4 regions of the Ruegeria sp. L11 genome follow, and region 1 is predicted to be linked to each of the others. Evidence: riboswitches for the same ligand, from Rfam matches in the RefSeq annotation. Region 1 holds a riboswitch; each other region holds the start of a gene.

The links. A riboswitch is a leader RNA that binds a small molecule or an ion and turns the genes downstream of it on or off. The one in region 1 is predicted to bind cobalamin.
Region 2: another riboswitch for cobalamin. It lies ahead of ACR0CE_RS05915 (ABC transporter substrate-binding protein); the one in region 1 lies ahead of ACR0CE_RS19640 (DUF4198 domain-containing protein).
Region 3: another riboswitch for cobalamin. It lies ahead of ACR0CE_RS17745 (hypothetical protein); the one in region 1 lies ahead of ACR0CE_RS19640 (DUF4198 domain-containing protein).
Region 4: another riboswitch for cobalamin. It lies ahead of ACR0CE_RS00325 (DUF1636 family protein); the one in region 1 lies ahead of ACR0CE_RS19640 (DUF4198 domain-containing protein).

What each region holds. Positions count from the first base shown of each region.
Region 1 is NZ_JBQFMI010000025.1:15,228-19,354, reverse strand. Features, by position in the region: gene ACR0CE_RS19660 (energy-coupling factor ABC transporter ATP-binding protein) at 1-125, opposite strand, end outside; gene cbiQ (cobalt ECF transporter T component CbiQ) at 116-901, opposite strand; gene ACR0CE_RS19650 (cobalt ABC transporter permease) at 901-1,464, opposite strand; gene cbiM (cobalt transporter CbiM) at 1,461-2,072, opposite strand; gene ACR0CE_RS19640 (DUF4198 domain-containing protein) at 2,079-2,864, opposite strand; cobalamin riboswitch at 2,997-3,195, opposite strand; gene ACR0CE_RS19635 (ROK family transcriptional regulator) at 3,316-4,127, opposite strand, start outside.
Region 2 is NZ_JBQFMI010000002.1:202,061-206,187, reverse strand. Features, by position in the region: gene ACR0CE_RS05935 (2-hydroxyacid dehydrogenase) at 1-84, opposite strand, end outside; gene ACR0CE_RS05930 (SH3 domain-containing protein) at 283-744, shown strand; gene ACR0CE_RS05925 (NADPH:quinone reductase) at 856-1,845, shown strand; tRNA gene ACR0CE_RS05920 (tRNA-Gln) at 1,936-2,010, shown strand; cobalamin riboswitch at 2,172-2,364, shown strand; gene ACR0CE_RS05915 (ABC transporter substrate-binding protein) at 2,518-3,522, shown strand; gene ACR0CE_RS05910 (FecCD family ABC transporter permease) at 3,537-4,127, shown strand, end outside.
Region 3 is NZ_JBQFMI010000017.1:8,218-12,344, forward strand. Features, by position in the region: gene ACR0CE_RS17735 (DNA polymerase III subunit gamma/tau) at 1-1,267, opposite strand, end outside; gene ACR0CE_RS17740 (protein-tyrosine phosphatase family protein) at 1,440-1,952, shown strand; gene ACR0CE_RS17745 (hypothetical protein) at 1,944-2,351, opposite strand; cobalamin riboswitch at 2,442-2,660, opposite strand; gene ACR0CE_RS17750 (alpha/beta hydrolase family protein) at 2,793-3,650, shown strand; gene rsgA (ribosome small subunit-dependent GTPase A) at 3,686-4,127, opposite strand, start outside.
Region 4 is NZ_JBQFMI010000001.1:65,721-69,847, forward strand. Features, by position in the region: gene cobN (cobaltochelatase subunit CobN) at 1-553, opposite strand, end outside; gene cobW (cobalamin biosynthesis protein CobW) at 557-1,612, opposite strand; gene ACR0CE_RS00325 (DUF1636 family protein) at 1,617-1,991, opposite strand; cobalamin riboswitch at 2,086-2,290, opposite strand; gene ACR0CE_RS00330 (NAD(P)-dependent oxidoreductase) at 2,375-3,388, shown strand; gene ACR0CE_RS00335 (hypothetical protein) at 3,729-4,013, opposite strand.

The sequences.
Region 1 (4,127 bases):
CCCGCCCCGTTCGGACCCGTCAGCGACAGGCGTTGACCGGCGGACAGGCTGAGGCTGGCACCGTCCAGAACGGGTGGCTGACCGGGGTAGGCAAAGCAGATATCTTCAAGCGCAATCAGTGCCATGCAAAATCCAGTATGATCAGACCCGCGCAAAGAGCACCAAGGCCTGCGGCAAAAACAATGTCCCTTCGGGTCAGGGCAAAGTCCTGAAGCAGCAGCATACGGCCTGAAAACCCCCGGCATTTCATGGCATCAAGAATGCGTTCGGATCTTTCGATCGCGCGCACCAGCATCATTCCCACGAGATAGCCAAAGCTGCGATAGGTGTGCCAGTTTGTTGCCGGGCGAAAGCCGCGCACTTTCATAGCCGCGCGCAGGCGCAGGTATTCTTCCCGCAGAACCTCGATATAGCGGATGGTGAACATCAGAAGATGAACCAGCTTTTCGGGGCAGCGTAGGCGGTGCAAGGCGTGGCCAAGCATGACCGGCTCCATCGTGCCGACCAGCACCATCAGGGACAGGATGACCGCGTTGGCCGTCAAGGCGATCTCGACCGCTTTCCAGAAACCCTGCCAGCTTGCGGGAAACCCCCAGAGCGTGAACATCGGGTCGCCGGGCATGGAGAATGGCAACAGCACCAGCATGAAAAGGATGAACCCATCCATCATGGCCATGCGTTTCAACGTTTTCCGCCAGGGCAGACGCGACGCGGCAAGAAGCGAAAGGGACACCGCCAGAGCCCCGCACAGTGCTGTCTGCGAGGAGACCGCCACAGTCACCACCGCGAAGACAACCGCCATGACGATCCGCATCCTTGGATCAAGCGGGTTGATCGCGCCGCGCCGCTGCGCGCCCGCTTTGGCCAGCGTGTTTTCCTGTTGCCCCAGAACGTGCGCCATCAGGCCGCCAGCTTGCGGCGTGCCGCAAAGTAAAAGCCCAGACCAAACAGACCGACGATATATCCGATCCCACCCAGAACAGTTTGCAGGTCATTTTGTTCGCGGTAGGCGGCGATTTCCCGACGCAGCGGGCGCAGCTCATCCCGAACGGCCCTGGCAATGACCTGTTGTTGTTCATCGCTGAGCACCGCCGCTGTCTGGGCAGGTGCGTTTGTCGGCGCGGTGTCGGGTTCCGCTTCAACGCCCATGATCCGGGCGACATCCGCAGCGGGCATGGTAACCTCGGCCACGTGCCCGGCACCAAGGTTTGCAAAGAAAGTATGGGCTACCGGCGCGTTTGGCGTGTAGATAAAGAACCCGTCTGCATCCGTGAGGATACGGCCCAGCTCGGTTCCGTCCGGGCCGTTGACGATGACCTCGGCCCCGCTTGCCATGTCGCCGTTGGAAAAGCCGATTTCGCCTTCGATGGCGTCACCGGATTCAAACACTCCGGCTATGACCTTATGCGCCAAGGCAGGTACGGGTGCGCAGCTCAGCGCCAGAACGATCGCCAGGTACCTCACGCGACCGCTCCTTTGACAAACAGCTCGGGCTTGACCTTGCGCGCCAGCAAAACCGCGAACCCGGTCAGGATCGCCTCAATCGCCATGACAGGAATATGTGCAAAGAAAACAAGCTTGGCCGCAGGCAGGAAGGCATCCCCGGACAAGGCCAGTGAAAACGCAACCATGCCGGTTGTGGCGGCTATGGCAAAGGCACCGCCGACCCCGCCCCATATCGCACCTTGCAGAGGTGAGCCATGGGCGATCAGGCGGCCAAAGATCAGCCCGGCCAAAACCGCGGGCAACGCGATGTTCAGGGTGTTGATCCCCAATACCGTCAACCCGCCAAAGCCAAAGAAGACGGCTTGCAGCAAAAGCCCGACGAACAGGGCCGGGAATGCGGCCCAGCCCAACAAAAGCCCGGCCATTCCGTTGAGGATCAGATGCACTGACGAAGGGCCAATCGGCACATGGATCAGCGATGCCACGAAAAAGCTGGCAGACAGCACCCCCGCAGTGGGGATGCGATCAAGATCCAGCGACCTGAGGCCCATGGCAATCCCACCCGCAGCAGCGACGGCTCCGCCGATCACGACAGGGTTGGACAAGGCTCCGTCAACGATGTGCATCTACGGTTACTCCAAATCCCAGGCGCGGATCCAGATGACCGCGTCCTGGCTTAGTTCTTTGCCGTTGTGTTCGGTCACGGGACCGGCGCCGAGTGCGGCAAATCCCCAATATCCGGCTTTTGGAACGCCAAACGTGAAATACCCGTTATCATCCGAAGTTGCGACCAATGCACCACCCGGCATCGGCGAGACGGTCGGGGCCGAGGCGGCCGCGCTTTCCATGTCTGGTTCTGCGGCCATGTACTCGATCTCGATCTCGGCACCCACAACCGGTTGGCCTTCGGCCATAACCCGACCTGTAAACGTCGAACCCGCGATGATGTTGGTCGGTTTGTTGAGCGGGATAATCTCAACCGGCAGGCCCACCGGGTTCATCCAGTCGGTCGGCAGTTCGTTGCGGTTCAGGAATGCCTTGGCGATCTGCTGGATATAGATATCCTCGGATTCCTCATAATAGGGCTGGGGAACTGTCACCAGCACATAGTCGCCCGACCGTTTGACGGGAACATAACCCTTGAATGCCGCGCCTTCGTTTTCGCCACCGGTGAAACGTACGGGTTCCAGGGTATCCAGCAGATCGGTTTTCTGACCGTTGTGGATCACGTAGAATTCCTGCGGCTTGTCCAGATCCATGACATGCCCGTTCGAGAACGGATGCCAAAAGATCAGCTTGACCGGAACATTCCCCGGTGCGTCGATCATGGTTTCAGCGGTGTATTCCAGCAGGAAATGCGCATTTGCCATCGCTGGAAGCGCTATCGCCACAGCGGCTGCGGAAAGCAGCTTGGTCATCAATAGTCGTCCTTGTCCCATCGTACCAATCCCGGTACGAGATGCGTTTTGACTGCGGGGATGTCCAAGCTAAGCTGCTTTTTCAAGCATCCTGCTCCGACGCACATCCCGTCGCCGATTAGGAGTGCCCTTGTCAAAGGCACATGTCCGGCAGGTATCCTGACTTGCGGGTCAAAGCGTTGGGCTGGCCTTCCCGGATTAACTCCAGTGGCACTTCAGCCCTGCTCGCCGCTTACAGTTGCGGGTGCAGTTGCGGAATTGGGCCAAAGCCCGCACCGCATTCCCTTTTGATTCCAGAGCACGCCCCGGAACCGAACATGCCGAGCGGCTTGCCAGACTTCTTCGGCATCCGTCAACGATCATTTGCGCTGGCTGTCAAAAAGTTTAGCGGGCAATGCCCTTTTTCCGGCGGATCCGCTTTGGATAAAGGTCGGGGTTTTCGGGAATGAACCTACCCTTCGAGCAGGTATCTTTCCGACAATGGCAAACTGGCCGCCCCCAATGAGCGGGCATCCGGGCCTGCCGTCCCCGCCAGCACCAAAGGCCGTTCCAGCCCGGTCAGGTTCAGGTCGGATAGTTCGACCTCAACCAGTTCCACCAGCCGCGCCTTGATGCCTGCGGGCATCCAGCCATCAATCTTGACACATTCGAAGTCGATCAGGCTGCAAGATGAGACTGTGGCATGGGCAATCCCGTGCGCCGCTTGTTTCAGCCAGTTCTCAAGGTGGGTTTCCGGTACGTCCCAATGCTGTGTCGTTTCCCAAATTGAACCGGCTGTTGCGGCATTCTCACCTGTCGCGCGCTCCAGCACATAAAGACTGGCGACATCTATCAACGGTTTCACTCCGCCTGCGTCGTCCGGCACGGGCAATGGGCCAAGCGCACCGGCGTTTCCCCGCCCCGAAAAGATCGAGCCGTTCAGAACCACCCCGCCCCCAATGAAGAAGCCCACATAAAAATACAGGAAATCTCGTGGACCTTCCGCCGGGCCAAAAACCAGCTCAGCGCCGCAGGCGGCCGTTGCGTCGTTCTGCAAGAACACCGGCAAGTCATAGCTTGCCGCCAGCGCGCCTTTCAGGTCCGCGTCACGCCACGGATCCATTTTCTCCTGCGGAACCTGCAATGTCTGTGCCCAGTCCCAAAGGTAGAATGGCATCGCAATCCCAAGACCCGCGATCCTGCCGCGCGCTTCGGGCGACAGCGACGTCATCACTTTGTCGAGGCTTTCCTTGGAAAAGCTCAGTGTCGCCTCGGGCGTCGGAA
Region 2 (4,127 bases), on a different contig from region 1:
CACGTCAAACAATTCGCTTAACCGGGTTTCTACTGCCTCAGGCAACCGTCGCGTAACGACAACACTTAAACGTTCTCTTGGCACCTCGGCTCTCCCACTGCTTTGCAAACGGACGCGCGCCATGGCATCGTGGCGCAGGATAAGGCGGGGCACAAGAACCCCAATGGCATTGAGTCGACCTTTTTTCAAAACCGGATCAACAGGCATAAGAGCGGGCAGTCAGTGAGTGGTATTCGACCGGTAAAACGCCGATTTCTGGCGGTAGTTTCCGCATTTCTGGTCATGTTCGGTGCCTGCGCCGCACATGCCGAAGTCAAACGCGGATCGGTCACCAACCTGCCCCTGCCCCGATATGTGTCGATGAAGGCAGCCGAAGGGAACGTGCGGCGCGGACCATCCCTAACCCACCGAATCGATTGGGTATTCAAAAGGCGTGGCATGCCGCTGCAGGTCACTGCCGAATACGGCAACTGGCGCAAGGTCCAAGACCGCGACGGCGCGGGTGGCTGGGTTCACTATGCCTTGTTGTCTGGCGTCCGAACGGTGCTGATCGAATCCGAGATGCTGCCTGTTTATGCCCGCCCCGACCCGACCTCGCCCGTGAATGCCCATTTCGAGACCGGAGTGGTGGCGCGCCTTGGAGCCTGTTCGCTGGACTGGTGCAGGATCACCGCCGGCGGATACCGTGGCTGGACACTGAAATCGAACCTTTGGGGCGTCGATTCTTCCGAAATTCGGGAATAGGCGAAAGACAATTTCCGGTATCCGCGGTTGCGCATCGCCCCGAAAAAGCGCGACAAGCTGTTTGAGTTACCGGCCCAATCGCCGCTTAACTCGACCTAAACGGAGGACCCTATGCGCGCAGTCACCTATTCAGCCTTCGGAGACGCTGTCGATGTCTTGCGTGTTCAGGATATTCCCCCGGTTCCGCCTGGACCGGGTGAAGTCACGGTCGAGTTGTCTTATTCCGGCGTAAATCCCTCGGACGTCAAGGCCCGCGCGGGAACCCGGCCAGGTGTCACAGAACCTCCGTTTCCGCTGATCGTTCCGCACAGCGACGGGGCTGGAGTCATCACAGCGGTTGGCGATGGCGTACCCGCGACGCGGATTGGTCAGCGCGTGTGGATTTGGAACGGGCAATGGCAACGCGCGTTCGGTACAGCTGCCAGCCACATCACCCTGCCTGAATCTCAGGCTGTAGAACTGCCCGAGACGGTGTCACTTGAAACCGGAGCGATTCTTGGAATTCCGGGCCTTACCGCAAGCCACGCAGTGTTCTCGGGCGGCACGCCGCGCGGGCAAACCATTTTGATCCATGGTGGGGCGGGTACTGTCGGGTATCTGGCTGTCCAGCTTGCCAAATGGGCCGGAGCCAATGTGATCGCAACGGCCAGCACCCGCAGCTTTGACCGGGTCAAGGCAGCCGGTGCAGATGTCGTTCTCGACTACTCCGGTGAACACCTTTCGGATCAGATTCTCGACGCAAATGATGGACGTACAATTGGTCGAATCGTCGATGTCGAATTTGGACAGAACCTTGACACCAACATTGCCGTCATCGCCGAGAACGGCCGTATCAACGCATATGGATCTGCCCGGAATATGACACCTGTCTTTCCCTTTGGACCCATGATGTTCAAGGCCGTGACACTCGAGGCAGTCCTGATCTACCTGCTGCCCGCAGATTTGCGCGCCGCCGCAATAGAGACTCTACACAAGGCACTGGCTGATGGCGCATTGATCTGCCCCGTACATAAGGTCTTTACACTGGAAGAATGCGCTGCCGCCCATGCGATGGTACAGGAAGGCAACCGTACCGGAGCGGTGTTGATCGACACCAAATGAGGGGCCTTCAAAAAAATTTTACGGCGCTCGCTTTTTTTGCAAAACGCTCTTGAACCCTGCCATCAACAATCGTAGATAGCCGCTCACCGTTGGGGTGTAGCCAAGTGGTAAGGCAGCGGTTTTTGGTACCGTGTATCGTAGGTTCGAATCCTACCACCCCAGCCATGATTTTCCCTAATATCACACACTATGAATCTGGGTCCGGATTTTGGCGCGTTCTCAGCGGCTTTTCTGATATCAGCGCCATGTTGAGACGCGCAGGTGCATGCTCTTGCGAGAAAATAGGAAAGACCCCGGAGTTTTTTCTTGCCGCAGGGTAAGTGTTAAGGTACCCGCGTTTTACCGGTCCCGATGTGGCTAAGAGGGAATCCGAGGTGCCTTTTGGTGCCAACCGGAACTGCCCCCGCAACTGTAGGCGGCGAGCGCTGTCCATTTCCGTCACTGGGCCATTTTGGTCTGGGAAGACAGGACAGACAAAGACCCGTCAGTCAGGAGACCTGCCGGTATGAAACCGAAACACACCGGGCGGGGTTGTCCGGGGAGGTTGCCGAAGAAACGCGCTGGGCGGGCTGTATTCCACTCTGCGCTTACAGCAGGCAGAAAAGCGTCTGTTGCTTCGGTAAATGCCCATTCACCCGTTCTCTGGTCATTGACACATGGAGATCGATTGTCATGTTTCTACGCACTGGCCTGATTGGCCTTTCCTTGCTGGCTACCAGCGCTGCCGCCGAAGGAAACTTTCCCCTAACCATCGAAAACTGCGGTCACTCGGTCACGTTTGACGCGCCTGTGACGTCGTCAGTCACGGTCGGCCAGGCCGCGACCGAGGTGCTTTATGCGCTGGGTCTGGGCGAGCAGGTTCTTGGAACTTCGGTCTGGTTCAACGAGGTGCTGCCTGAATATGCCGAGGTGAATGCCAAGGTCGAGCGTCTGGCAGATAATGATCCCAGCTTTGAAAGCGTGGTTGCCAAGCGGCCGGGACTGGTCGCAGCGCAATATGAATGGCATGTCGGGCCCGAGGGCATCGTCGCCACGCGTGAGCAATTTCATGAACTGGGCATTCCAACGTACGTAATGCCTGCAGATTGCGTCGGCAAAGACAATACGGTCGGCGGCGATGGCACCCGCCTGCAAGCGTTCTCGACCGATACGCTGTATCAGGGTATCGAAGAACTGGCCGCAGCTTTTGATGTGTCCGAACGCGGCACGGACCTGGTTGCCGAGTACAAGGCCCGCGAAGCCGCAGCCGTCGCCAAGGCGCAAGCCGTGAAGCTGGACGACGTGTCAGCCGTGTTCTGGTTTTCCTCTCCTGAGATGGAAAGCGATCCGTTTGTGGCCGGACAAAAAGGCGCACCGGGATACATGATGAGCACATTGGGCATCCGCAACGTCATCGAGACGGATGAAGAATGGCCAACAGTGGGCTGGGAAACCATTGCCAAGGCCAATCCGACAGTGATTGTGATTGCCAAGATGGACCGCCGTCGCTTTGCTGCGGACGACTACCTGAAAAAGCTGGAGTTCCTGCGCGCTGATTCGGTGACCAGCCAGATGGATGCGGTCAAGAATGACCGGATCGTCGTTATGGATGCGCAGGCCATGGACGCCACCATCCGCGCAATCCCGGCACTGGAGGATCTGGCCGAGAAGCTGGATACTATCGGAAACAACTTGTGAACGAGGTCGCCGCAATCTTACGGCAGGGTTTCAAGGCTGCGTGCCTTACTGTGCCATTGTTGATTGCGGCGGTCCTTGCGGGCGCGATGATCGGGGAAACCTCGCTGTCGCCCGATTTGGTTCTGTCCGTTCTGGCCAACAAGCTGGCCGGAGCGGACCTGCCCGTCGACCCCATTGATCAGGGTATTATCTGGAGTTACCGGCTTCCTCGCGCTCTGGTCGCGGCGTCCTGCGGCGCTGGTCTGGCCGTCGCGGGGGTCGTGTTGCAGGCTTTGCTGCGAAACCCGTTGGCCGACCCTTACATTTTGGGCATTTCTGCCGGGGCCTCGACGGGTGCCGTGGCTGTTACCATCGCAGGTTTGGGCGGGGGGGCTTTGTCGCTGTCTTTTGGCGCGTTCAATGGCGCGCTTTTGGCTTTTGGTTTTGTCGCGTTGCTGGCCCGAGCCGCTGGCGCAGGGGGCGGACGGGTTGCGACGGCACAGATCGTCCTGGCGGGAATTGCCGGGTCTCAGTTGTTCAATGCGCTGACGGCCTTCATCATCGCCAAATCCGCCAATGCCGATCAGGCGCGCGGGATCATGTTCTGGCTGATGGGAAACCTCAGC
Region 3 (4,127 bases), on a different contig from region 1:
GCGATGTATAAGCAGGCGGCGGGGTCGCGTTGGATTGCGTTGCCACCGGGGCCTGTCGCGACATTGACATGCCTCCGCCCGGCCCGCCGGGAGGCGGAGGCGGGGTGTCTTGCAGCCGTTTGATCAGCTCTTCGGGGCTGGGCAAATCAGCGACATGCGTCAGCCGGATAACGGCCATCTCGGCGGCCATCATCGCGTTGGGCGCCGCAGAGACTTCTTCCAGCGCCTTCAGCAGCATCTGCCACATCCGGGTCAGAACCCGCATCGGCAAAGCCTCGGCCATGTGCTGGCCCCGTGTGCGTTCGTCGGGGGAAACCGTCGGGTCTTCGGCCGCGTCAGGTGTGATCTTTACGACGGACACCCAATGCGTGATTTCGGCCAGATCGCGCAGCACGGCCAGAGGGTCCGCGCCTTCCGCATATTGCCCGCTCAGTTCAGTAAGCGCCCCTGCCGCGTCACCGCGCAGGATCATGTCCATCAGGTCCAGAACGCGACCACGATCCGCCAGACCCAGCATCGCACGGACCTGATCGGCGGTCGTCTCGCCAGCCCCGTGTGAAATTGCCTGATCCAGCAGTGAGGTCGCGTCGCGGGCCGACCCTTCTGCAGCGCGGGTGATCAGCGCCAGTGCGTCGTCGGCGATCTGCGCGCCCTCGGCCCCGGCGATCTTGCGCAGCAGACCGATCATGTCTTCGGGCTCGATCCGGCGCAGGTCAAACCGCTGACACCGCGACAGAACCGTGACCGGCACTTTGCGAATCTCGGTGGTCGCGAAGATGAACTTCACATGCGCGGGCGGTTCTTCCAACGTCTTGAGCAGCGCGTTGAATGCGCTGGTCGAGAGCATGTGAACCTCGTCGATGATGTAGATCTTGTAGCGCGCACTGGCGGCGCGATAGCGTACACTGTCGATGATCTCGCGGATATCGTTGACGCCGGTACGGCTGGCGGCATCCATTTCCATCACATCGACATGGCGGCCTTCCATGATGGCGACACAATGTTCGCACTGACCGCAGGGTTCGGTTGTGGGGCCACCGGTTCCGTCGGGTCCGATGCAGTTCATGCCCTTGGCGATGATCCGCGCCGTGGTCGTTTTACCCGTCCCGCGAATGCCGGTCATGATAAAGGCCTGCGCGATCCGGTCGGCCTCGAAAGCGTTCTTCAGGGTGCGCACCATGGCATCCTGACCCACCAGATCGGCAAAGGTTTCCGGACGGTATTTGCGGGCGAGAACCTGATAGGCGGGGCTGGGCGTGTCTGTCATGTCTTCTCGCTCGGATTCGGTGCTTCGGCACAGCGTAGTGGCGGCGGCAGTCCGCGTCCACTGTGGGGCGCGATGATTTTTTGTTTCAGGAACGGGCTGGTTTCCAACTAAACTGGACCAGCGGATTTAATGACTCATTTCTTAAAGAGTACCTTGGGGGAGGACGCACTTCATGTCGCAGTTGGTCATCTTTGCTCTGCAGGTCGGAGGCGGGACGCTTGCCCTTACTTCAATGCCCGGGCGTGGCGGGGATTACGTCGGCGATCTGGATATGATTGCGGCGTGGAAACCGGGCCTTGTGATTTCAATGACGACGGATGTTGAAATGCTTCAGGATGGCGCGCAGCACTTTGGCAGCGACATCCAAAGCCGTGCCAGCCGGTGGGTTCACCTGCCGATCGAAGATTTTGGAGCACCGACGCAGGCGGTTCAGAAGGCCTGGCCAGAGGTCAGCGCCACGGCCCGACATGCGCTGTCGGGCGGTGGCCGGGTTCTTGTGCATTGCCGTGGGGGGTGCGGCAGATCCGGGATGATTGTTCTGCGACTGATGGTTGAATGCGGTGAACGCGCCAGCGACGCACTGGACCGCCTGCGGGCCGTGCGCCCCTGCGCTGTCGAAACCGATGCGCAGCTGGCCTGGGCGTCCCGGATCACCCCGGCACAGGTGGAAGTGGGATCAAGCTGACAGCTGCTGGGGTGCGTAGCCGGTTTTCCGGGGCCGGATCGTTGAAACCTCGATCATGGCGCAAGGCGGGTTCGCGACAATGCCCGCGGGCAGCGTGCTGAATATAGGTCCGAAGATCAAATCGGCATAGGCATCAAGGTCCCGAATTGCCGTATCAGGGTGCGCCCCGCAGAAAACGCGAACGCTGTCGGATCGCGCTCGGATCGTTGCCATGCACCCTTCCGCGCAATGTGACAGCGCGCTGTTGCCTTCAAATTCGAAATCCTCGCTGGTGGCCGAAACCGCCTGCGCCATGGCTTCGGAAATCGAGCGGGCCAGTCGCGCCAAAGCCGGGCAGGTTTTCCCAGTCCGCTGGCACACAGTAGCGCTGTATTCGTGTGACTTTGTCTTCCAGATCATCCTGCGCCCTCCGCGCGTGGTGGGCTGGATATTGGGGCAGGTGGGACAGCATCTCGCTGTCAGGACCTGCCCGGACACCCCGCCCGAGTTTCGGTTTCAGTTCCGATGGCAGGTCTCCTGACTTGCGGGTCATTGCTCTGCCGACCTTCCCAGCCCATGGGCCAGTGGTATTTCGGCATTGCTTACCGCTTACAGTTGCGGGGGCAGTCGCGGACTAGGTTGATGTCTGTATGACCAGACAAACCGCACCGTGTTCCCTTTTCATCCCGACCTCTTGTGGGGGCCAGAAACCATCACACAACCGCTAGCGCCTGATCGCGTTCCGAGTCAAGCCGATCTTTAGCCGGACGTTTGGTCATGCTGGATGCGGATTATGTTCCGGCCTAGTGTCATCGGCATCGAAGGCAGGCAAACCGATTGTTTCAGCGAAAGCCGGGGATCATGTTGGATACGGAACAGACGGTGTTGATCGAAGATTTCCGCTTTCCGTCCGGGTCTGTGACCTTGTCGGCGCGGTTGCATCGGCCAGTGGGTGAGCCGGAAACCGTTGTCGTGCTGAACAGTGCCACGGGTGTGCCGCGTGACTATTATCAACACTTCGCGCGATGGCTGGCTGCCGACCGGGGGATAGCTTGCCTGACCTATGACTATCGGGACTACGGGCTTTCTTTGGTTGGCCGCCTGAAAGACGCAACTGCAACAATGGCGGATTGGGCGTTGATCGACATGCCAGCGGCACGGGCCGAAATGCGCAGGCGGTTTCCAAAGGCGCAGCAGTGGACCATCGGCCATTCCGTCGGTGCGATGCTGGGGCCGGTGCAGCCGGATATCGACCAGATCGACCGAATGATCGGTGTGTGTTCGGGACTGGTGACTTTGAAAGATCACCCATGGCCCTATCGGGGGTTGGCAGGGCTGTTCTGGTATGGCCATGCACCGCTGATGGTGCGGGCACTTGGCTATCTACCCGGCAAAGCAATCGGGTTTGGTTCGGACCTGCCCGCCTCGGTCTACTGGCAATGGCGCAAATGGTGTACAGCCCCTCTTAGCTACGTTCCCGAGATCGGGCAGAATTTGCCTGATGCGCATTGGGGCAGTTCTGGAACACCAGTGGATCTGTTCACGTTCGAAGATGACCAGATGGCTCCGCCCGAGGCGGTTTGGCGCCTTGCTGATTTGTATGGCCCCGAGGCCAGACGCCACCTTCTGAAGCCTGCTGAATTCGGACTGCCGGAAATAGGCCATATCGGAGCATTTGCCCGTCGCAATGCAGCGGTCTGGCCGCGCCTGATCGCCTGATCAGACGCGACGCAGGTTTTCCTAACACCTTGCAGTTATGGCCGTTTGCGAAGCTTCTTGTCCTGCATGACACCGCGCACCATCTTGCCGAACGCCTTGTCCCGCGCCCGCGATTGGGCAACGGTTTCCGAGTTTCGCTGATCTTCACGCCGCAGCTTGCGCCAACGGTCCAGCCGGGTCGGGTCAAGTGCGCCTTCGCCGATTGCGTTCTGCACGGCACAGCCGGGCTCGGTCTCGTGCTGACAATCCGAAAAGCGACAGCTTTGGCCAAGCTCCGTGATGTCCGAGAACACGTTGTCGATCCCGTCCTGAGCGTCCAGCAAACGCAGTGCGCGCATTCCCGGCGTATCGATCAGCCAGCCACCGTTACCCATCCGGTGCAACGCGCGCACCGTTGTCGTGTGTCTGCCCCGTGCGTCGTCTTCGCGAATTTCAGACGTGGCGAGGTTTTGATCCGTCATGGCGTTGCTGAGCGTC
Region 4 (4,127 bases), on a different contig from region 1:
GACACCACGCACCGCATTCGGGCAGGGTTTTCGCGCCCATCACTGGCCCGGCATAAAGCCCTGCTGCCAAGGCCATCTGGGCCAATGCGGCCTGCGCGGCGACTTCGCCGCCGGTGTCACACAGATGTGCCAGCCGCCTCAGGGTCGAGAGGGGCAGGGTCGAATACTCATCCAACCGAGTGTCTTCACGCCCATCCGCCGGTAAAACGGCTAACGCGATGCCTTTGGCTTGCGCCAGTGCCAGAACCTGTTGCAGCCCGTAAGACCAATAGGGCACGCCACCTATCAGACGGATCAGGATGCCCTTTGCGCCCTCAAGTGTCTGTTCGACATAGGTATCGACGGACAGAGGGTGCTTCAGCGCCGCAAGATTGGCCAGCCGCATCGTGGGCATCCGCCCCTCAGGCCCGCCGCCGCGATGCCAGCCCGCCGCGAAAGCGCCCAGGTCACTGTCGGAAAAGGACAGCACAACCAGATCACCCGGGCTTTGGCCCAGATCGGTTGGGGTCTCGGTTTCCTCGAGCCCGTGGCTTTCGCGAAAGACGACGTGCATGACTTACTCGGCAACCTCGGTCACACCCACGAGGATATCACGGATTTCGGCTTCTTTGATGTCGTCATGCTCGGCAATCACGACCAGGCGCGAGCGGCGCTCTTCACCGGGCTCCCACGGGCGGTCGTATTGGTGACGAACCCGCGCGCCGACAGCCTGAACCAGCAGGCGCATCGGTTTGCCAGCGACGGCGGCATAGCCTTTGACGCGCAGGATATTCAGCTCAGTCGCAAGACGTTCGATCCTGGCTACCAGTTCCGCCGGGTCGGTCTGTTCCGGAAACTCGACGATGATGCTTTCGAAATCGTCATGCTCATGATCGTGATGGCCATCGTGATGTGACGGGCGGGCGTCCATGTCATCTTCGGCGGCAGCCTCAAGGCCAAGCACGACACGTACGTCGACGACACCCTCTGCAACCTCGACGACGGGAAGCGGGCGCGGCGCCTCGGCGGCGATAATCTGTTTAGCTTTCGCGACACCTTCGGGACCTGCCAGATCGGGCTTGGTCAGCAGGATGATATCCGCGCACGAGATTTGATCTTCGAACACCTCGGACAAGGGTGTTTCGTGATCAATCGAGTCATCAGCCAGCCGTTGGGCATCCACCGCTTCAACGTTCGGAGCAAAGCGACCGGCGGCCACGGCCTCGGCATCGGCCAGCGCGATCACGCCATCAACAGTGATTTTCGAACGGATATCAGGCCAATCAAATGCTTTCAGCAGCGGTTTGGGCAGTGCAAGGCCGGATGTTTCGATCAGGATGTGATCCGGGCGCGGTTCCAGCGCCATCAGCGCCTCGATGGTCGGGATGAAATCATCAGCCACGGTGCAGCAAATGCAGCCGTTTGCCAGTTCCATGATGTTTTCCGCAGGGCAATCCGGTATCGCGCAGGATTTCAGAATGTCGCCATCAACACCCACATCGCCAAACTCGTTAACAACAATCGCAAGGCGCTTGCCCTGCGGGTTCTGCATCAGATGGCGCACCAGCGTGGTTTTGCCCGAGCCCAGAAAGCCGGTGATCACGGTGACGGGAAGTTTTTCAAGGTTCGACATGATCTCAGGCTCCAATCGGGGGAATGCGCGAGGCGCAGTTTTTGCGGAAGTGTTCAGGACGGTCGCGCCATTTCACCAGACCATCGCCTGTGGCCAGATACTTAGTCGCGCCATCGATGATGACATCGACGTGATCGATTTCGTTCAGATTCTCGTAAACAAAGGTCCAGCGATCCGGCCCGCCCCGAAGAACGATGGAACAGCCCTGATCGCAGTTCGAAAGGCATTCGACCGGTTTCAGAGTGATACCATCCGGCAGGACAGCCTGTTCCAGGGCCTTGTGCAACAATGTGCCGGGTCGCTCAGCGTCATCCTCGACGGGCAGACCCCGGCGGCAAGTCGTGCAGACCAGTAGCTCTACCGGTGCGTTCTCGGTCATGTCTCTCATCCCCCCAAATCCTCTTCGCGGGGGACGGGGTTTCATGCGGGCACCACGTCTGCACATGGACCCGACACCGGAACACCCCGCCCGGTTTCAACTTCGGGTGTTGGCAGGTCTCCCGGCTTGCGGATGCCAGAGCGGTCGCTCTGTCGGATGTCCCGCCTTCCCGGCACAGGCCAGTGGCATTGGGCATCCTCTCCGGTCACGGTCGCGGGGGCGGCTGCGCTTGGCGGATGAACCGTTGACGCATTCCCTTTTCATCGGCTGTCGCCGACACCAACGAAAGGGACATGCGGCACCGCTGACCCGCTTGTCAAGCGGTTCGCGCGCAACAAATAAGCCAAGGAGAAAAAAGCGACCTGTAGGCGTCGTTCGGCGGCATGAAGAACGTGTTCGGTATATGGTCGCATGACGGGAAAACGACGAACTTGGAGATGCGTCATATGAAAGTGGGATTTATCGGTCTGGGTAACGTAGGCGGCAAGCTTTCGGGATCCCTTTTGCGCAACGGCATTGATCTGACTGTGCATGACCTGAACGCGGATCTGGTGGCCGAGTTTGTCGCCAAAGGCGCAAAGGCGGCAGAAGGGCCCGCCCAGCTGATGCGCGATTGCGATGCGGTGATCACCTGTCTGCCGTCTCCGGCAGCATCGGACGCAGTCATGCAGGAGATGTTGCCCGAAGTGGGCCCCGGCAAGATCTGGATGGAGATGTCGACCACTGACGAGGCCGAAGTCAAACGCTTGGGTGCCGAAGTCATATCGCGCGGCGGTGCGGCCGTCGATTGCCCGGTTTCTGGCGGGTGCCACCGTGCCGCGACAGGCAACATTTCGATCTTTGCGGGCTGTGACCGGGAAACGTTTGAACGAATTCTGCCTTTCCTGACGACAATGGGCCGCCGGGTTTTGCACACCGGTGAACTGGGCTCGGCGTCGGTGCTGAAAGTGATGACCAACTATCTTGCCACCGCCAACCTGATCACCTGCGCCGAAGCACTGGTTACGGCAAAGGCTGCGGGGATGGATCTGAACACGACCTATGAGGCGATCAAAATCTCGTCCGGCACGTCCTTCGTGCACGAAACCGAAAGTCAGGTCATCCTGAACGGGTCGCGCGATATTTCCTTCACCATGGATCTGGTGAAGAAGGATATCGGTCTGTTTCAGGAGGTCGCCGACCGCGCCGGGGTGCCGCTGGAAATAAATCCGGTGATGATCAACATCTTTAACGATGGTATCGCACGCTATGGCGAACGCGAGCTTTCACCAAATATTATCAAGCGGCTGGAAGAGGCAACCGGCCTGGATATCACTGCCCCGGGCTTCCCAGCCGAAATGACAGATGATGAGCCGGAAGAGCCGGGATACGAGGTTGTGCCACAAGGGCGCGCCTGAGGGTAAGGCAAACACCAGACTACATCGCGCCCCGTGAACGAGCAGGGGTAGGCAGGTGTTCGGAAAAAACACGCCATATCTGGCCCGCAGTTCGACAGAATCGCGGGCCATGAACGTCTGAAAACACCAAGCGTCGCATGCGTGTACTGTGGGGCCAGGTCAGCGATTTGGATGTAGTTGGAGGCGAGTACCGGACCCGCTACCATTTTTCTAAGCCATTGAATAACCCGGATTATCGGGGATGAGGTTGGCTTGTGTGTCTCACTTTGTGTCGCACAACGTGCAAATCGTTGTGACTAATGTCAATAGCCAACCCTTGTTCCCGGCATTCTGGTAAACCTCACCACATAACGTCAATCACGCGGCCATCGCTATGTTGGCATACCCCCACACCGCCCATAGGCGTAAAGCCAGAACTGTCTGCATAGTTCATATCGCACCGCATAGTTGAGCCTTTGTCGCCAAACATCACAGCGACGAGGTTACCGGTGGTTGTAGAGGTGAAAACGGGGACTGTTGTCCCATTGGCAAAGCCAACCCCAGAACCGCTGCTTGCATTGGCGTACACGGCTTGCCCTTTAAAGTGTTCACCATCAATGCTTGTCTCATAGTAGTCGCGATCCATGCCTTGCTCATATTGGAATTGAACGCGGGTACCCTCGCCACGCACAACTCCTTGCATCGTTCCCCCACACGCTGCGAGCGTAGTCAGTGAGCATATTGCTGCGATCCTAGGTAA